Regions from separate parts of the Amycolatopsis sp. NPDC003676 genome, predicted to be linked through region 2. Evidence: riboswitches for the same ligand, from Rfam matches in the RefSeq annotation. Region 2 holds a riboswitch; each other region holds the start of a gene.
The links. A riboswitch is a leader RNA that binds a small molecule or an ion and turns the genes downstream of it on or off. The one in region 2 is predicted to bind S-adenosylmethionine.
Positions count from the first base shown of each region.

Region 1: linked by a shared signal. The riboswitch ahead of ACWDNU_RS31735 (methionine ABC transporter ATP-binding protein) and the one ahead of ACWDNU_RS26455 (aminotransferase class V-fold PLP-dependent enzyme) in region 2 are both predicted to bind S-adenosylmethionine.
Region 3: linked by a shared signal. The riboswitch ahead of thrC (threonine synthase) and the one ahead of ACWDNU_RS26455 (aminotransferase class V-fold PLP-dependent enzyme) in region 2 are both predicted to bind S-adenosylmethionine.

Region 1 is NZ_JBSFNS010000075.1:132-6,702, reverse strand. Features, by position in the region: gene ACWDNU_RS31755 (DUF6779 domain-containing protein) at 1-696, shown strand, start outside; gene ACWDNU_RS31750 (TatD family hydrolase) at 1,020-1,844, shown strand; gene ACWDNU_RS31745 (transglycosylase family protein) at 2,272-3,654, shown strand; gene rsmA (16S rRNA (adenine(1518)-N(6)/adenine(1519)-N(6))-dimethyltransferase RsmA) at 3,761-4,603, shown strand; SAM riboswitch class I at 5,183-5,273, shown strand; gene ACWDNU_RS31735 (methionine ABC transporter ATP-binding protein) at 5,490-6,503, shown strand.
Region 2 is NZ_JBSFNS010000051.1:10-6,580, forward strand. Features, by position in the region: gene ACWDNU_RS26455 (aminotransferase class V-fold PLP-dependent enzyme) at 200-1,516, opposite strand; SAM riboswitch class IV at 1,557-1,671, opposite strand; gene ACWDNU_RS26460 (potassium/proton antiporter) at 1,768-3,231, opposite strand; gene ACWDNU_RS26465 (ArsR/SmtB family transcription factor) at 3,347-4,042, opposite strand; gene ACWDNU_RS26470 (penicillin-binding transpeptidase domain-containing protein) at 4,083-5,741, opposite strand; gene ACWDNU_RS26475 (amino acid permease) at 5,813-6,571, opposite strand, start outside.
Region 3 is NZ_JBSFNS010000102.1:23,145-29,715, reverse strand. Features, by position in the region: partial or broken gene ACWDNU_RS36430 (thioesterase II family protein) at 1-194, opposite strand, end outside; partial or broken gene thrC (threonine synthase) at 257-1,387, opposite strand; SAM riboswitch class I at 1,401-1,534, opposite strand; gene holA (DNA polymerase III subunit delta) at 1,666-2,637, shown strand; gene rpsT (30S ribosomal protein S20) at 2,811-3,071, opposite strand; gene ACWDNU_RS36410 (DMT family transporter) at 3,465-4,328, shown strand; gene ACWDNU_RS36405 (VOC family protein) at 4,351-4,725, shown strand; gene ACWDNU_RS36400 (class I SAM-dependent methyltransferase) at 4,722-5,333, opposite strand; gene lepA (translation elongation factor 4) at 5,450-6,571, shown strand, end outside.

The sequences.
Region 1 (6,571 bases), on a different contig from region 2:
CGGCCGCAGAACGACGCGCCGGAGCCGCCTCGTCGGCCCGCTGCCGAGGCGCAGCCGACTCGGACTGTCGCGCCGGTGAGCAAGCCGGAGCCGCCGGTCAAGGAAGAGCGGCCGGTGCCTCGGTTGGCGGCTCGGCCTGCTCCGCAGCGGGCTGAGGAGCGGCCGGAAGCTGCTGAGCAGACTGCGATTTCCCGGCCTGCTGAGCCGGTCGCGCATCGGCGTGCTGAGCCTGCCCCGAAGAAGGTGGAGAAACCGGTGGTGGAGAAGGAGCCCGCGGCTGAGCCGCAGACTCGTGCGCCGTCTCGGCTGGAGCAGTTCTCCCGGTCGGATTTGTCGCCGTTGGCTGAGGACACGCCTACTGGGCGGCATGGGGCGCCGGGGGCGGATGCGGTCAATCCGACGTTGCCGGAGTCGGTTCGGAGTTCGGTCGGGAGTGGGTCTGGGGGGCGGCGGCGTCGTCCGGAGGCTGAGGCTGCTTCGGCTCCTGCTCCGGTTTCGGGTGGGCGTCGGCGGCGGCCTGAGGGGGAGCCTCCTGCTTGGGAGGCTGCTGCTGCGGAGGAGAGCGAAGAGGGTTCGCATGGGCGGCGGGCTGCGGATACCGGCCACCATGCGTCTGGGCGGTCTGTGACGGAATTGCTTGCGGCTAATGGGAAGACCGAGGGGAGTCCTCGGCGGAGGCGTCGGGCTGAGGATTGATTCTCGGGTTCGGCTCGTCGCCTGGCGGCGACATTGCCGTGAGTGGTTGCGTGGGGCACCCCGAAGCTGAGTGTGACTACGGCGCGGGGGTGCTTGTCAAGGCGGGAAAGATGCCTTGACAAGCACCCCCGAACCGCAGGGCGGCGTTGGATCGGGGTTGGGGGCGGTGTGGGTGCTTCGATCGTTGGGTGCGTCGGTGCGGTTGGGGGCGGGGCTAGCGCCCCAATGTGGCATTGGGTGCGTCAGACGCACCCAATGTGGCGTTCGGTGCGTGGCATGCACCCAATGCCACATTGGGGGCACCGCGCAGTAGCTTGGGTGCCATGGGTGACGAGAAGCGCGAACTTCCCCCGATTCCTGATCGGCTGCCGGTGACGGTGGTGGACGCGCACACTCATCTCGACGCGTGCGGGGCGGAGACTGCGGCTGACGTTGCCGAGATGGCCGACCGTGCCGAGCGGGCTGGGGTCGCGCGGGTTGTCACGGTTGCCGACGATCTTGCGGCTGCGCGTTGGGCCGCTGAAGCGTCCACGTGGGACTCGCGGGTGTTTGCTGCGGTGGCTATTCATCCCACGCGTACCAAGGAATTCGGCACCGCTGAACAGTCCGAAGTGGAGCGGTTGGCGCGGGGGGAGCGCGTGGTCGCGGTTGGCGAGACGGGGCTCGATTACTACTGGGACTACTCGCCGCACGATGCGCAGCAGGCTGCGTTTCGCTGGCACATCGATCTCGCGAAGCGGCTCGGCAAGGCGCTGATGATCCACGATCGCGACGCGCACGAGGACGTGCTTCGCATCCTCGACGAGGAAGGCGCGCCCGAGACGGTCGTCTTCCACTGCTTCTCTGGCGACGAACACATCGCGCGCCGCTGCATCGACAAGGGCTACATCTTGTCCTTCGCGGGCACGGTCACCTTTAAGAACGCGCGCGGGCTGCACGAGGCCGCGCGGATCGTGCCGCGTGGGCAGTTCCTCGCTGAGACAGACGCGCCGTTTCTGACGCCTCATCCCTACCGTGGGCGGCCGAACGAGCCGTACTGCACCGCCTACACCGTTCGCTTCCTCGCTCAGCTGCGCGGCGAAGCGGTCCACGAGGTGGCCGAAGCGGTCCGGACCACTGCCGAACGCGCATATCAGCTGCCTGCCTGATTCCTCAGTGTCACAACGGGTTGCACGGATTGCGACATTCGAGACCGTGCATTCGTCCACCTGATGAGTGACGCAAGTCACGACACTCCGGGGGGTGTTTGCGCAACCTGCCAACACCCGTTACTGTCCCGTGATCGTGCCGGTCGGTTCCGCGCAGCGGACCCGGCTGATACGCCCACCAGTCACGTCAGTGCACGTCGGGGAAGCGGAACCGGGGTTGGTACGACCTGGGACCGTGACGATGGCGCTGGCTGGGGGTGTCGGACTTGAGAGGCGCGCCCGAGGGTGCGTCGCGAACGAAGGACGACGCGCGAAACACGCGCGATGTCTTGGGAAAGGGAACGACCCGGTGACTGGTAGTCGGCAGGATGACTCGCGTCTTGACGCGGGTACGGCGTATTTCTCCTCCGCCCCGTCCTCGGTGGCCGTGCTCGACCGCGAGCTCGAGGACACCGCGTACGGGCAGCTTGACTTCTCCGACGAGCTCCGCGTGACCGAGCAGGACGTGCTCGCCGCGCTCGGCCCGGACGCCGACATGCTGATGTCGGAAATCGACGTCGACGTCGACGAGCTGATCCGCCTCATCAACGCGGAAACCACGATGCTTCCCCCGCTCGTCCTCCCGGACGAGGTCGAGGAAGACCGCACCGCCTCCCCGCAGGCCAAGAAGGCCGCGGTCGAGGAAGGCCTGCGCGAGGCGACCAAGACCTGGAAGCGCCGCTTCCTCAAGGGCGCGGTGCTTTCGCTGCTGGTCACCGTCGGCGGTGGCGGCGCGGCGGCGCTCGCGATGAACAAGAGCATCACCGTCGACGTCGACGGCCACCAGCAGACCGTGCACAGCTTCGGCGGCACCGTCGGCGACGTCCTCAAGGACGCGGGCCTGTCCGTCGGCGAGCACGACGCGCTTTCGCCCTCGCCGCAGGCGGCGGTCGGCGACGGCGGCGTCATCAAGCTCGAGCGCGGCCGTCAGCTGAACCTCGTCGTGGACGGCGTGTCGCGGCCCTCCTGGGTCCGGGCGACCACGCTCGGCGAGGCCATGAACCAGCTCGGCATGGGCAGCATGCTTTCCCAGGGCGCGTGGACGTCGATGCCGTCGTCCGGCGACCTCCCGCTCGAGGGGTCGACCGTCCAGGTCAAGACCCTCAAGCACATCACGCTTTTCGACGGCACCAACGCGCCCCGCCAGGTGAGCACCAACGCGGTGACCACCAAGGAGCTCGTCTCCGACCTGAAGCTGAACCTCGGCCCGGACGACGCGATCGACGGCGGCCTCGACGTCAGCCTCAAGAACGGCGCCGAGGTCCACGTCAGCCGCATGGGCGTGTCGATGGTCAACCAGGAAGAGACCATCGACCCCGAGGTGCAGAAGGTCGACGACCCGACGCAGCTGCAGGGCCAGCAGAGCGTCGAGGACCCGGGCACGCCGGGCAAGAAGCTGGTGACCTACAAGGTCACGAAGAAGAACGGCGAAGAGGTCTCGCGCGAGCAGATCTCGGAGAAGACCCTGGTCGAGGCCAAGGCCAAGATCATCAAGGTCGGCACCAAGAAGCCGCCGGCCCCGGCCATCGGCGACACCGGCGTGTGGGACCGCATCGCGCAGTGCGAGTCGGGCGGCAACTGGTCGATCAACACCGGCAACGGCTACTACGGCGGCCTCCAGTTCGACAAGCAGACCTGGGCGGCCTACGGCGGCACGCAGTACGCCCCGACGGCCGACAAGGCCACCCGCGAGCAGCAGATCGCGACCGCCGAGAAGGTGCGCGACGCGCGCGGCGGCTACAGCGCCTGGGGCTGCGGCTACAAGGCCTGAGCACCCTCGGTTTTTCCGGCAGGCGGCCGTGAGCTTCGCGCTCACGGCCGCCTGCTTTTGTCCGCCGCGTTGTCGTAGCCGCGACGGCGCTGGGTAGGCTCGTCCGGTGGTGGAACTGCTGGGGCCTGCCGAAATCCGCGGGCTGGCCGACGAACTCGACGTCCGGCCCACGAAGAAGCTCGGGCAGAACTTCGTGCACGACCCCAACACGGTCCGCCGCATCGTCGAACTCGGCGGCGTGCGGCCGGGGGACGTCGTGCTGGAGGTCGGACCCGGTCTCGGGTCGCTGACGCTGGGCCTGCTCGCCGCAGGCGCTCAGGTCGTCGCCGTGGAGATCGATCCGGTGCTGGCCGCCCGGCTGCCGCAGACAGTCGCCGAGCGCGCCCCGGAGGCGGCGGAGCGGCTGACCGTCGTCGGCGCCGACGCGCTGCGCGTGCGGGCCGCCGATCTCCCGGCTGAGCCGGTGTCGATCGTGGCGAACCTGCCGTACAACGTCGCGGTGCCGGTGGTGCTGCATCTGCTGGCCGAGCTGCCGTCGCTGCGCAGCGGGCTCGTGATGGTCCAGACCGAGGTCGCCGATCGGATGGCGGCCGGGCCGGGCAGCCGGACTTACGGCGTGCCGAGCGTGAAGCTCGCTTGGTACGGACCGGCGCGAAAGGTCGCCGCGGTGCCGCGCGCGGTGTTCTGGCCGGTGCCGAACGTCGACTCCGCGCTGGTCTCGTTCACCCGGACTGACCCGGTGTCCGGGGTGGATCGCGCGCGGTTGTTCGCGGTGGTCGACGCGGCGTTTTCGCAGCGGCGCAAGACTTTGCGGGCCGCGCTGGCGGGGTGGGCTGGTTCCGCCGAGCGGGCTGGCGAGTTGCTAGCCGAAGCGGGGATCGACCCGAAGACGCGCGGGGAGCAGCTGGACGTGCACGCGTTCGCGCGGATCGCGGCAGCCGGAAACTGACCCCCCTCCCACGGCGCTCGCTTGTGACGTCCAACCGCGGCGGCGCGGCGGGTATTCCGGGTGCGGGGCGTTGATTTCGGTGCGTTGCCTGATGATCTTGCGTCGTCGCTGATCGTGGGGCATTCCGGGCCTCGCAGCTACTCTCGGTCATCGCGCGAGTGCGGCCGAAATGGCCCGCTACCTGTGACGGGCGGCTCGTCAAGGCCGTGGCATTCGGGGGAGTCTGATTGCTCCCCGGCCCGGATTGTTCAGTGCCGCCGGTTCGAGGTGCTTCGCTTCGGTGACCTATCTCGACCCGATCGCGGACCCGGCGCCCCGGGCGTCGAGGCCCGGGAGTGCGCATCACTTGACAACGGGAAAACTCTTGTTCCACAAAGATTCTTGATCGTCCACAGTGGAACGAACTCGTTCGTGGCCGGGGGCCGTCGCGAGGGTTCCACAGGTCGAGGCAATGTTCGGGAACCGAGGTTCCGGGTTTCCGGGTCCTGGACGGGCTGTTCCGGTATGCGGGCACCACCAGACGTGTGATCTGCACCAACGCGCTTGCGTTCAGCCAATGGGATCGGCTTTACTCGAAAGCGTCCATCCCGAGCGACTGAGAGACCTGGCTCGCCGAAGTCGCAGCAACCACCCTCCGCAGGGCAGGTGCTACCGCCAGGACCGATGGAGGCTGTTTTCGATGAAGAGGGTCACCCGCCCGCTCCTGCTGACCCGCCGGCGCGTAGTCGACGAAGGTCGCCGCACGGTATCCGCGTGTCAACGCTCCATGGTCATCGCCTGATCGTTTTTTCCGCAGTTTCTTGCGCCGTCCACTGTGGACGGTAATTCGATGACGCCTTGGCGCGCCCGGATCCGGCGCCGCGCCTCGTTTGCCTGGAGCCCTTTCGTGATCACTGTCGAAAACGTGTCCAAGTCCTTTCCCTTCCACGGAAATCGTGTCGCCGCACTGCGCGACGTGAGCGTTGACGTGCAAGCCGGCTCGCTGTTCGGAATCGTGGGTCCGTCCGGCTCCGGCAAGTCCACCCTCGCCCGCTGCATCGCGCTGCAGGAGCGCCCCGACCGCGGCGTCGTGCGGCTCGACGGCCTCAACACCGCGACCCTCGACGGCAAGCGGCTGCGGGAGATCCGCCGCCAGCTCGGGGTCGTCGGGACCAAGCCGGAGCTGCTCGCCGAGCGCACCATCGCGGGCAACATCGCCAGCCCGCTGGAGCAACTCGGCGTCGACGGCCCACAGCGGCGCAGCCGGGTCGGCTCGCTGCTCGACCTGGTCGGCCTCACCCCGCGCGCCGCGCAGAAGCCGGACGAACTCACCGACGGCCAGCTCCGCCGGGTCGCGGTCGCCAAGGCGCTCGCCGCCGGACCGGCCGTGCTGCTCGCCGACGACCCGACCGCCGGAGTTTCAGCGGAAGACGCCGGCGCGGTGCTCGCCGTGCTCGACCGGGCGCGCGCCGAGCTTGGCGTGACGGTCGTCGTCACCACGCCGGACGCCGACGTCGTCCGCCGAGTCTGCGACGACGTCGCGGTGCTCGACAACGGCGCGATCGTCGAGCGCGGCACGGTGCTCGACCTCATCTCGACGCCGGACAGCTGGACCGCGCAGGCAGTGCTGCCGTCGATCGAGACCTCGCGCGCCCAGTCCGCGAAGTACGACCGCGCGGTCGACGTCGTGCTGATCGGGTTCGCGTCGGTGGGTGCGTTGCTGCCTGAGGCGGCTAGTCGCTTCGACGTCGAACTTGCCACTATTGGTGGTGGGCTCACCCGTATTGGGGATACGCCGATTGCTCGGTTCCGGTTGGGGGTGCGTGGGGAGCGGGCTGACGCTGCGCTGTCTTGGATTTCTGATCGGGGGGCGTTTGTTAGTCAGGTGGTTCGTGGGCCGCAGAGTGTGGTTGCTGCCTGATTTACCTTCTGCTGCAAGACGTTTCACGGGCCGCTCCGTACGGGGCGGCCCGTGGTGTTTGAGTTGGC
Region 2 (6,571 bases):
TAGGCCGAAGGCCCGTCACGCCGGTCAGCCCCCAAACGCCGGCATAAAAGCGATCCCGCCCGCGGCGGCGAAGCCGACGCCAAAAACACAGCTGGCGAGCTACCCCCGAAAACCGGCCCCACCACCCCGGCACATCACCCCAACCCGGCACCAACCTCCGGCACATCACCCTGAAGCGATCACCCAAAAACCCACACCGTCAAACACAAAACCCCGGCAACTCCCGCGTATCCCCCACCGGAGCCCACCGCCCGTCAACCTTCGCGTACTCCCACCGAGCCCCCCGAGCCACGATCTGTCGCAACGCCAGCACCAACCGATCCACGTGCTCCTCGGTACTCCCCAACCCGAGACTCACCCGAACCGCCTGCTGCCCCTCTCCGCCGGCCTCCCGAATCAACCGCCGAGCCGCGACATGCGCGCAGAACGCCCCGTCCCGCACCCCAATCCCATACTCAGCCGACAACACCGCCGCCAGCCACCCAGGCTCAAACCCGTCGACCACAAAGCTCACCGTGCCAACCCGATCCACCGGCGCGTCAAAGAACCGCAGCTCGGCAAACCCAGGCAACCCCTCAAGCCCCTTGCGCAACCGCTCCAGCAACGCAGCCTCATGCGCCCCGATGGCATCCCACTCAGCCGCCAGTTGCTCGCAAGCCACCCCAAGCGCATACACCCCAACGGTGTTAGGCGACCCAGCCTCGTGCCGCTCCTCACCGCTGTTCCACACGACAGCTTCCTCAGTCACCAGCTTGGTCGCCCCACCACCGGCGAGATAAGGCTCAGCCGCCCGCAACCAGTCGCTGCGCCCGACCAACGCCCCAGCCCCGAACGGCGCGTACAACTTGTGCCCGGACAACGCGACGTAGTCGACATCCAACTCCCGCAACGAAATCCGCCGATGCGGCGCAAGCTGAGCAGCATCCAGCGCCACCCGAGCCCCGTGCTTCCGAGCCACCGCAGCGATCTCGGCAACCGGCAGCAGTTCGCCAGTCACATTCGAAGCCCCAGCGACAACCACCAACCGAGGCCCCTGCGGGCATTCCGCCAGCGCTTCGTCCACAACGGACACCGCAGCAAGCCGAGTCCGCGGCAACTGCACCCGCCGGACATTCGGCCCCCGCCACGGCAGCAACGCGGCATGGTGCTCACTGTCGAAAACAACCACAGAAGTCTTACGCGGCAACGCCTTCGCCAGCAGATTGAACGCATCAGTCGTATTGCGAGTGAAGATCACCGAGTCGCCACTACGAGCGTCCACGAACCGACGCAACACACCACGAGTCCGCTCGTACAACCGCGTCGAGACCTGCGAAGCAAACCCGGCCCCACGGTGCACACTGGCATACCAGGGAAGAAATTCGTCCACCGCCGAACGAACCGCGTCCAGACAGGGCGCGCTGGCCGCGTGATCGAGATTGGCGTAACCGATGTCGCCGCCCGTCACCAGCGGCACCCGCAGCGACGCGCCAGCCACAGCGGGAACAACAGTGGACCGGTCGAGTGCGAGAGTCATGACGGCGCCTCCTCGGCGTTCCGGGGGACCCCCGGCGAGGGGCCCGCGCTTGCCCGTCGCGCTGCGCGACCGGCCTGGTCCTCACCCGGGGCACCCCACCGCGGTAGGAGGGTTGCCGGCCAGCAAGCCGGGGCTTCGCGCTGGCACTCATGACCTGAAACCGACGATAGCGGACAACCGCCGAAAGAAACCAGACCCGTCTCGTGATCTGAGACGGCAGTCACAAGGAGCGTCCACAAAGGACAGAAAACTCAGGCCCCGGATTCGCCGTGCCAACGCGCGAGGCGGCCGGCCCGGTCAACCGCCCGGATCCGCCGTTCGGTCGCGTCGCGGTCGGCGGCGGTCGTGACCACCAAAAGCTGGTCTTCGACCTGCAACCGGCTCGTTTTCTGCGGCGTGAAGCCGGTACCGCCGCGGACCACGAGACTGACCGTCGCACCGGCGGGCAACCGCAGCTCCGACAGGTACACGCCGTGCAGCTTCGACCCCTTCTGGATGCGCACCTGCAGCAGTTCCGCGCCGAGTTCGTCGAGCGGCGCGGAATCGACCTCGATCTCGTGCGCCTGCGCCGCCTTCGTGAGCCCGAGGATCCGCGCGAGCGGACTCAGCGTCGCGCCCTGCAGGATCGTGAGCACGATGACGAGCACGAAAACCGCGTCCACGAGCCGTTGTGCGCCGGGCACTCCTTCGGACAGCGGGATCATCGCGAGCACGATCGGCACCGCGCCGCGCAGGCCCGCCCAGGACAGGAATGCCTGGTCTCGCCAGGGCAAGCGGAACGGCAGCAGGGACAGAACCACCGACAGCGGCCGGGCGAGCAGCAGCACCACCGCACCCGCGACCAGGCCTGGAATCAGCGTTTCGAGCAGCCGGGTCGGCGACGCGAAGAGACCGAGCAGCACGAACAAGCCGATCTGCGCGAGCCAGCCGAGTCCTTCGGCGAACGACAGGGTGTCCGACCGGTGCGGCAGTTTGGAATTCCCGAGCACCAGGCCGGCGACGTAGGTCGCGAGCAGGCCGGACGCGTGCGCCAGTTGCCCCGAGGAGTACGCGAGCACGCACACCGCCACCGTGGCGAGCGGGTACAGACCGGTCGCCGGGAGCGCGGCCCGGCGCAGCGCCTGCGCGCCCAGCCAGCCGAACGCGAGACCGAGCACGAGGCCGGTGAGCAGTTCGTAGACCACCAGCAGCGGCAGCGACCAGTCGACCGCCTCGCCGGACGCGAGCACGACGACCGCGATGTAGGCGGGCGCGTCGTTGATGCCGGATTCCAGCTCCAGCGCGCCGACGAGCCGTTTGCCGACCCCGGCGGTGCGCAGCACGGAGAACACCGCCGCGGCGTCGGTGGACGCGAGGACCGCGCCCCACAGCAGAGCCAGCCGCCAATCCAGGCCGAGCAGCCAGTGCAGGGCCGCGCCGGTGACCGCGATGCTGATCACCACGGCCACTGTGGACAGCAGGATTCCGGGCCCCAGCGAGGGTTTCACCGCGGACCAGCGCGTGGTGAGCCCGCCTTCGGTGAGGATCAGGACGAGCGCGGCGAGGCCGAGGGACTGGGTGAGCGCCGGATTGTCGAAGCGGATGCCGAACCCGGCCTCGCCGAGCACGACGCCGATTCCGAGATACAGCAGCAGCGACGGGAATCCGAGCCGGATGGACACCCGCACCGCGACGACCGAGACGACCAGAACCAGCGCGCCGACGCCCAGCACCATGGGAAGCTCGTTCACTCGCCCGCCTCCCTCCCGGTCGCCCGCAGGCGTCCAGAATAGTGAGGCAGTGTCCGGTTCCCGAGCGCGCACCACCGGTGCGGGGGACCACCCAGGTGTGTTACGACGCCTGGGCGGCACTCACCGTCGCGAGATCGACACCGAGCGCGGCGAACGGCCCCCTCGCACCGGGCAGAACCCGGACCGCGCGCTGCTGGTCCCGCGTCAGCCATCCCGCCTCGACCGCCCGCTCCAGCACCGCTGCCGGGACCACGCCGGCGAGGTGCTCGCGCCGCTCTGTCCAATCGAGACAGTCGCGCAGCAGCGGCCGGCGCGGCCGATCCGGGACCGCCACGCCGAGATCGGCCAGCACCTCGCGTCCGGTGTCGGTGAGCGCGAGCCCGTCCGACACGTCGATCAGGCCCCGCTCGACCATCCCGTCCCGCAGAGCGACCCCGAGCGTGCCCGCCAAATGGTCGTAACAACTGCGCGCGAAGGACAATCGCTGTACCCGCAACGAAGTCCGCAGCCCGGACGGCCGCTTCAGCTCGGCATGCTGCGCCAAATGCTCGATCAACTCAGCAACCCGCGGATTCGCGAGCCGCACGTACGCGTGCCGCCCCTGCTTCACCCGGGCCACAAACCCCGCCTCGGCCAACCGCGTCACGTGCTCGCTGGCCGTCGAGACCGCGACCTGCGCCGCTGCGGCCAGTTCGCCGACCGTCCAAGCGCGGCCGTCGAGCAGCGCGAGGCACATGGTCGCGCGGCTCGGATCGGCGAGCACGGCGGCGACTTCGGCCAAGGCGACAGTTTCCATGCTCCTAAGGTAGAGCGCGGATGCTTCGGCCGCGGCCGAACTACAGCGCGTCGAGGAACTTCGCGCCCAGCGAGACGGCCGGTTTGGAGTCGTTGGCCCCCTCCAGGAACACCGCGAACGCCAGGTCGCCGCGGTAGCCGACGAACCAGCCGTGCGCCTCAGCGCCGTCGCCGAACTGCGCGGTGCCGGTCTTGCCGAACACCGAGCCAGAGTGCGACAGCCCGGTCGCCGTGCCGCCGGTGACGACCTCGCGCATCATCCCGCGCAACGCCGACAGCACCGAGCCCGGCGGCGGGGTGTAGCCGGTGTTGACCTTGGTGCCGTCCGCCCACAGCTTCGGCACGACGCTGCGGCCGGACGCCGCGGTCGCCGCCATCACCGCCGCTCCCATCGGGCTGACCTGCACCTTTCCCTGGCCGATGCCGTCCTCGACCTGCTCGTCGGCGTTCGCCGCCGGGTCGACGCGGCCCAGCTCGGTGGACAGGCCGCTGATCCCGAAGTCGGCGTTGAGGCCGAACTGGGTGGCCGCCTTCGCGAGCCCGTCGGCGGGCAGCTGCGACGCGAGCCGGGCGAACGTGGTGTTGCAGGACTTCGCGAACGCCTTGTGCACGGTGGTCGTGCCGAGGTCGAACCCCTCGTTGGAGAGCGTGCGGGTGCCGATCCGGTCGGTCAGCGGGCACGGAACCGAGGAATCCGGCGTGACCAGTCCCGCTTCCAGCGCCGCGGTCGCGGTGACGATCTTGAACGTCGAGCCCGGCGCGTACTGGCCGCTGAACGCCGACGCCGCGTTGGTGACGTTGCTGTTCTGCGCCACCGCGAGCACGTCGCCGGAAGACGGCTGGATCGCGACGAGGACCGCCTTGCCGCGATACCCGTCCACCGCTGCCTGAGCCGCGTTCTGAGTCGCGAGGCTGAGCCCGGTGCTGGCCGGTTTGTGGTCGCCTTCGGGATTGCCGAACAGCGTCTCCTGGCTCTTGCCCGACGCGTCCACGCGCTCGACCGCGAAGGCTTCGGACGCCTGCCCGTGCCCGGTGAGCGCTGAACGGAGCAACGGGAACGCCTTGTCATCAGCCAATTTCAGCCCGCCGCTGCCGGAGACGACGAGCGGCTTGCCGTCGCGGTCGACCACCGCCGGAACGTCCGAGGACGCGATCGCCAGCCGCTGTCCGGCTTCGAGCTTGGGGTGCAGCACCGTCGGCGCCCAGTGGACCCGCCACTTGCCTTGTGCCTGGACGAGGCCGAGGTTGCCGGTGTACGTCCAGGTGCGGCCGGGGCCGAGGTTCCAGGTGATGGTGTAGCCCGCCGTGGCCTTGTCGCCCTGCGCCGCGCCGACGTCGCCGAGCTTGGCGGTCAGCTGCGTGGGCCGAAGCGACGCCCACGCGTCCTGGAGCGCGGAAGAGGCGTCCGTCGGAGCGTCGGTCGCTTTGCTGGCCGTGTCGGCGTCCTTCGCACCGAAGGCGAGCAGATACTCGCGGGCCGCCGACGTCGGATCGTTGGGCTGCGCGGCGGTCGATGGAGGCTCCGAACCTGGCGTTGCCGCCGTCGATCCCCCGCCGCTGAGCAGCACGACCGCCGCCACCACTATCCCGACCACGGCCAGCGCGCCGCCGATCAGCACGCCCTTCTTCCCGGCAGGACTCACCGTCGCATCCCCCTCGCCCCACGCGGTCCGCCCGCGTCCCTGGCTCAGCTTGCCCATCGCTGCACGGAACCGGGTGTTACCTCGGAGAACGCGACAAATTCGTGATCAATGCGGTGCCGTATAGGTCGTTATACAGTCTGGTCGGCCTTCCGTCGGGCGCGTTGCCACCAGATCCCGGCCACGACCAGCACCGCGACCAGGATTCCCGAGCTGATCAGCTGGATCCTGGCGTCGTGGTCGCCGAGCATCACCACCAGGATCGCGACCATCGCGACGAGGGTGACCCACGTCAGGTACGGGAAGCCCCACATCCGCACGGTCAGGCTGTCCGGCGCGGTGCGTTCCAGCTGCCGCCGCACTCGCAACTGGGTGCAGGCGACCATGATCCACACGATCAGCAGCACCGAGCCGACCGCGTTCAGCAGGTACTGGAAGACGGTGTCCGGCCAAAGCGCGTTGAGCGCCACGGCGACGAAGCCGAACAACACCGAGGCCGCGACAGCGAAGACAGGCACGCCATTACGGTCCACTTTGGTCAGTGCGCACGGAGCGTGTCCGCGCCGCGCCAGCGAATACACCATGCGCGCCGCGCCGTACATGTTGCTGTTCAGCGTGGACAGCAAGGCGAACAGCACGACGACGTTCATGATCTGCCCGGTCGCCGGGATCCCGATCCGCTCGAGCACCGCGGCGAACGGGCTCTGTCCGGTTTGGACGCTCGACCACGGCAGGAGCGAGACGATGACCAGCATGGAACCGATGTAGAACACCGAAATCCGCACGACCGCGTTGCGGACCGCCTTGCCGACGGCGTGCGCGGGATCGTCGGATTCCGCGGCCGCGATGGTCACCACTTCCAGGCCGCCGAAGGTGAAGACGACGGCGAG
Region 3 (6,571 bases), on a different contig from region 2:
ACGATGGAACCCATGCTGTGGCCGAAGACGGTCAGCGGGGCGCCGGTGTCGTGGGCGGAGCCGCGGAAGGCCTCGAAGGCGCCGGCGGCGAGTTCGGGCAGGGTCTCGGCGGCGGCGTCACGCACGCGATCCTGGCGGCCGGGGTACTGGATCACCACGGTGTCGAAGTCCTGGGCCATACGCTTGGCGAACACCCGGTAGGCGGAGGCACCGGCGCCCGCGTGCGGGAAGACGATCAGCGGCGGTAGGGAGTCGCGAGCTTGCCGGTTTCTACGAGCTTCTTCGCGGTCGCCACGGTGACGCCGCCCGCAGTCTCGGTGAAGATGCCTTCGGTGCGCGCGAGCAGCCGGATGCCTTCGACGACCTCTTCGTCGGTGACGTCCTCGATCGCGCCGCCGGTGCGGTTGACCACGTCGAGCACGTACGGGCCGTCGGCCGGGTTGCCGATCGCCAGCGAGCGGGCGATGGTGTCCGGCTTCACCGGCTGGACCACGTCGTGGCCGTTGCGGTACGCGGTGGAGACCGGCGAGCAGCCGGTGGCCTGTGCGCCGAACACCTTGTACGGGCTGGCGTCCACGAGACCGAGCTGGCCCAGCTCGCGGAAACCCTTGTCCACCTTGGTGAGCTGGGAACCGGAGGCGATCGGCACGACGATCTGCTCGGGGATGCGCCAGCCGAGCTGCTCGGCGACCTCGTAGGCGAGCGTCTTCGAGCCCTCGGAGTAGTACGGGCGGACGTTGACGTTCACGAACGCCCACTTCGGGTGCTCGCCGGCCAGTTCGGTGGCGAGCCGGTTCACGTCGTCGTAGTTGCCGTCGACGGCGATCAGGTCGCCGTCGTAGACCGCGGTGGTGAGGATCTTCGCGCGCTCGAGGCTCTTCGGGATCAGCACGACCGACCGCCAGCCGGCGCGGGCCGCCGCGGCGGCGGTCGCGTTGGCCAGGTTGCCGGTCGAGGGACACGCGAGGACCTCGAAACCGAACTCGCGGGCCGCGGCGAGCGCGACGGCGACCACGCGGTCCTTGAACGAGTGCGTCGGGTTGCCGGTGTCGTCCTTGACCCACAGGCTCTTGAGGCCGAGCTCCTTCGCGAGCCGGTCGGCGCGCACGAGCCGGGTACAGCCGGGTTCGGTGTTCGGAGTCTCCTCGACGGTCGAGGGGACGGGAAGGAGTTTCTTGTAACGCCAGATGTTGCGCGGGCCCGCCTCGATGTCCTCGCGGCGGACGCGGCCGAAGTCGTAGGCGACCTCGAGCGGCGAGAAGTCTTCGGCGGAGACGAATTCCGGAGCGAGCGGCTGCCGGTGCCCTTCTTCCTTCGACACCAGTTCGACGGCCGGACCGAGGTCGATCGTCTTGTTGGCGGAGGTGGCGCTGAGGGCTGCAGTCATCGCGAGGTTCCTTTCCTCATCTGCCCCGCCGAAGCGGGCCGGAATTGGCACCGTGGTCGTCAGCTATCCCGCGATCGCGGGATGACAGGCTGTACGCCGGTTGCCGGGGCTTCGTCGGGCCGTTCCCTCTGCCCCTCTGGATGAGCGGTATTCGGTTGTCGGAGCGCCGGTGGGCGCGTCCTCGGCTACACCGTACGACATCCCGATCAGCTCGTGCCACGGAGGCGGCCCACATCACCGGAGCGGACGGCCCGGCGACCGGGTGAGAGGATGGCGAGGTGACCACCGCACCCGCGCCGCTGCACCTCGTCACGGGCGAGGAAGAACTGCTCATCGAACGGGCTGTGCGAGCGTCCCTCGACGCGGCCAAGGCCGCGGACCCGACGGCGGACCTCACGCGGACACGGGTGTCCGATCTCACACCGCCCGTACTGGCTGAGCTGGTCAGCCCGTCATTGTTCGCCGAGGGCCGCGTGATCGTGCTGGAGTCGGCGCAGGACATCTCGCAGGAGCTGTCCGACGCGGTCCTGGCGTACGTGAAGGCGCCCGCCGACGGCATCGTCCTCGTGGTCGTGCACAGCGGCGGCGGGCGGAGCAAGGCCGCGAAGGCGCTGCCTGGCGCGTTGAAAAAAGCGGGCGCGGAGATCACCGAATGCCCGAAGCTCACCAAGCCGGCCGAGCGCGAGGCGTTCGTCCGCAACGAGGTGCGCCGCGCGGGCGGCAAGATCGACGGCGCGGGCCTGATGGCTCTGCTCGACTCGGTCGGCTCGGACCTGCGCGAACTGTCCTCGGCAGCGACGCAGCTGGTCGCCGACACCGGGGGAGTCATCGACGAGCAGGCGGTCCGCCGCTACCACACCGGACGCGCCGACGTGACCGGCTTCGCGGTCGCGGAGAAGGCCGTCGCGGGCGACCGGGCGGCCGCGATGGAGTCGTTGCAATGGGCGATGCAGCTGGGCGTTCCGCACGTCCTGGTGGCCGACGCGCTGGCCGACGCGGTCCGCACGATCGCTCGCGTGTCCGCCGCCGGCCGCGGCAATCCGAACCAGATGGCGGGCGAACTGGGCATGCCGCCGTGGAAGATCCGCAAGGCCCAAGGCCAGTCCCGCGGCTGGGGCCAGGACGGCCTCGCGACCGCGATGCGCGTCGTGGCGCGGCTGAACGCCGAGGTCAAGGGCGCGGCGGCCGACGCGAACTACGCCCTGCAGCGCGCGGTTCTCGAGGTGGTCGCGGCCAAGGGAGACCGCTGACGCCGAGGCGAGGGCGCCTCAGCGGACTGCTGTGTCACCGCCGTGGGAAGACTGCGGCGTTTCGCTGGACGGGATAGCGTTCACCGGGTTCTGCCCCTGGCGACCCGAGCCGACCCCAGAACAGGGAAAAGGCCCGGCAGCCGAAGCCGCCGGGCCTTCCGGAAAGACTGCGCTCAGAGCTGGTTCGCGCGCTTCGCGAGAGCCGACTTCTTGTTCGCGGCCTGGTTGGCGTGGATGACGCCCTTGGTGACGGCCTTGTCGAGCTTGCGAGCGGCGTCGCGCTGCAGTTCGAGGGCCTTGTCCTTGTCACCGGCTTCGGCGGCCTCGCGGAACTTGCGGATCGCGGTCTTCACCGAGGACCGGATCGCCAGGTTGCGCTGCCGCGCCTTCTCGTTGGTGTCGATGCGCTTGACCTGCGACTTGATGTTGGCCATGGAGGCGTTCCTCTTTCACTCGGTGAAGGTCGATGCCGCGTTCGCGTGGCTCCGGATCAGTCCCGAGGGACTGCCGGGTTTCCTCCCTGACGGAATGCCGCACGGCAACAGTCGAAAATCTTAACAGCCCTGTTCGAGGCCCTGGAGCGGGCCCCGGAGCCGGTGACTGTTCGGCATTCCGCCCGCGGCTCCGTTACGGTGGATCTCGGTAGTGCCTAGGGTTCCGTCGCCTGCCCGTGGTCCCGCAGAGCGGGTCGCGAAGACAACGAGGGCGGGCGGGGCTGGTCCGAGCGGCACCTTCGGCGGGACATCGAGCCCTGCCGTTCATCTGACGGGACAAAAGCCTGGAGGACCCGGTCTTCAGCGTGCGCTGAAAACCTGAAAGGGTCGCAGATGAACACCACTGCCCTCGCCATGGTTCTCGTCGCCGCGGTCGTGCACGCCGCGTGGAACCTGGCCGCCAAACGGGTTTCCGCCGGCGGTCCGCGATTCGTCTGGCTGTACTACACGGTTTCCGCGGTGGGGATGCTCCCGGTGATCGCGGTCGCGCTCGCCGTCGAACCGGAACGTCCACAATGGACTTGGCTGCTCGCCGCGCTGGTCACCGCGGTCCTGCACGTGGTGTACGGGATCGTGCTGCAGCGCGGCTACGAGGTCGGCGATCTGTCGGTCGTCTACCCGCTGGCCCGCGGCACCGGACCGCTGGTGTCGGTGCTCGTGGCCGTCACGGTCCTGGGCGAACGGCCCGGTGTGCTCGGGCTGGCCGGCGCCTTCCTGGTCGTCGCGGGCGTCCTGGTGATCAGTCTCGGCGGCAGCACCGGCGACGCGAAGGCTCGTCGCGCCGGCGTGTTCTACGGCGTCGCCACCGGAACGGTCATCGCGGCTTACACGATTTGGGACGCGCATTCGGTCACTTCGCTCGGCGTGCCCCCGCTCGTCTACTTCGGCGGCGGTGCGATCGGCCAGAGCATCCTGCTCGCGCCGGCTGCCGCCCGCGGCCGCTCCGAGATCAAGCGGCTGTGGCGCGACCATCGGCGCGAGGTGCTGATCGTCGGGCTGGCCTCGCCCGCCAGCTACCTGCTGGTCCTGTACGCCCTGCGGATCGCGCCGGTCAGCCTCGTCGCTCCGGCGCGCGAGCTGTCGATCGTCTTCGGCGGGGTCGCCGCCTGGCTCGTGCTCCGCGAGCGCAACGCCGTGCGGCGGCTCGCCGGCTCGCTCGTGGTACTGGCTGGGATCGCTGCGATTGCGGTCGCCTGAGCGGCTCAGGTAGGCAGGAAGCATGGACGTACTGAGCAGCCGGGTGCTGATCCACCCCCGCGACCACGAGGTGTCGACCGCGTTCTACCGCGACGCTCTCGGCCTCGCGATCGAGCGCGAGTTCCCTGGTGGCACGCGGTTTTTCGCCGGTGGCGGTTCGATCGAGGTGGTCGGAGCCGGCGAAGAAGGACCCGGTCCGGACGTCAATCTGTTCCTGCAGGTCCGCGATCTCCCGGCGACTCTGGCCGAATTGGCCGGACGCGGGGTCGAACCGGTGCGCGAGGCCCGTCGCGAACCGTGGGGCACCGACGAGGCGTGGATCGCCGACCCGGACGGGCTGCGGATCGTCCTCGTCGAGGTCCCGGAGGACCACCCGTTGCGCCGCGACAAGCGCTAGCTCGGTTTCACGGCCCGGAGCTGGGCGGCGAGCGGGGCGAACCCGGGCGGGTCCCAGGTCCAGGTCTGCAGGTCGGTGAATCCCGCCGCGGCGGCTTCGCCGGCGAGTTCGTGCCGGGTCACCGGAAGCCATTTCTCGTGCGCCGAGAGCAGCAGCCGTCCGCCTGGCCGCAGCACCCGGAACAACTCGGCGAAGCTCGCCGCACGGTCGTCCCAGAGCTGGACGTTGTTCACGGTCAGCACGACGTCCGCGATCTCGTCCGCGCAGCCGGTCTGAGCCGCGCTGCCCGCGCGCACCTCGGCGCGGTCGCCGCAGCGGTCCGTGCAGAGATCGCGCATCTCGGGGGAGGGTTCGACGCCGATCACCTCGCCGGCGAGCTTGCTCGCCGCGTCGAGGCCGATCCCCGGACCGGGGCCGACGACGAGAACGGTTTCGTCCGGTTCGAGGCGGGCGAGGTCGACGACGCGGTGCTCGGTCGTGGCGTTGCTGACCGCCATCAGCTTGCCGCCGAGCCTGCCCAGCAGGCCGCTGGGGTGGCCGAAAGCCCGGTCGAGCGCGGCGTCGAGGACGCCGGGGCCGGGCGGCGAGGGGGAGGGTGAAGTGGTCATGCTTCGAGGTCATCACGAGTCGCGCGGGGCCGCATCGGGGATGACCCCCACCCGCACCCGGAGGTCCATGGGACGATGGGGTACGGACATCCCCCACCATCCCGAGGACAGCCCGAGTGACAGCGCCCAAGACGTTCGCCGACACCACCTTCACGCCGCCGGAGTTGATCCGCAACTTCTGCATCATCGCCCACATCGACCACGGCAAGTCGACGCTGGCGGACCGGATGCTGCAGCTCACCGGCGTCGTCGAGGAGCGGGCCATGCGCGCGCAGTACCTCGACCGCATGGACATCGAGCGGGAACGCGGCATCACGATCAAGGCCCAGAACGTCCGGCTGCCGTGGAAGATCAAGGACGGCCAGGGCGGTGAACAAGATTATGTCCTGCACATGATCGACACCCCCGGCCACGTCGACTTCACCTACGAGGTGTCCCGCGCGCTCGAAGCGTGCGAAGGAGCGATCCTGCTGGTGGACGCCGCGCAGGGGATCGAGGCGCAGACCCTGGCCAACCTGTACCTGGCGCTGGAGAACAACCTCCAGATCATCCCGGTGCTGAACAAGATCGACCTGCCCTCGGCCGACCCGGACAAGTACGCGGGCGAGATCGCGCACATCATCGGCTGCGAGCCCGACGACGTGCTGCGGGTCTCGGCGAAGACCGGCGTCGGCGTCGGCGCGGTGCTCGACGAGGTCGTGAAGCAGGTTCCGGCTCCGGTCGGCGACTCGGAAGCGCCCGCGCGGGCGATGATCTTCGACTCGGTCTACGACACCTACCGCGGCGTGGTGACCTACATCCGCGTGGTGGACGGCAAGATCACGCCGCGCGAGAAGATCAAGATGATGTCCACCGGCGCCACGCACGAACTGCTGGAGGTCGGCATCATCTCGCCGGAACCGAAGGCCAGCAAGGGCCTCGGCGTCGGCGAGGTCGGCTACCTGATCACCGGTGTGAAGGACGTGCGGCAGTCGAAGGTCGGCGACACCGTCACGGCCGAGCGAAACGGTGCCAAGGAGCCCTTGGCGGGCTACCGCGAGCCGAAGCCGATGGTCTACTCCGGCCTGTACCCGGTGGACGGCTCGGACTACCCGGAACTGCGCGAGGCGCTCGAGAAGCTGCAGCTCAACGACGCCGCGCTGACCTACGAGCCGGAGACGTCGGTGGCGCTGGGCTTCGGCTTCCGCTGCGGCTTCCTCGGTCTGCTGCACCTGGAAATCACCCGGGACCGGCTGGAG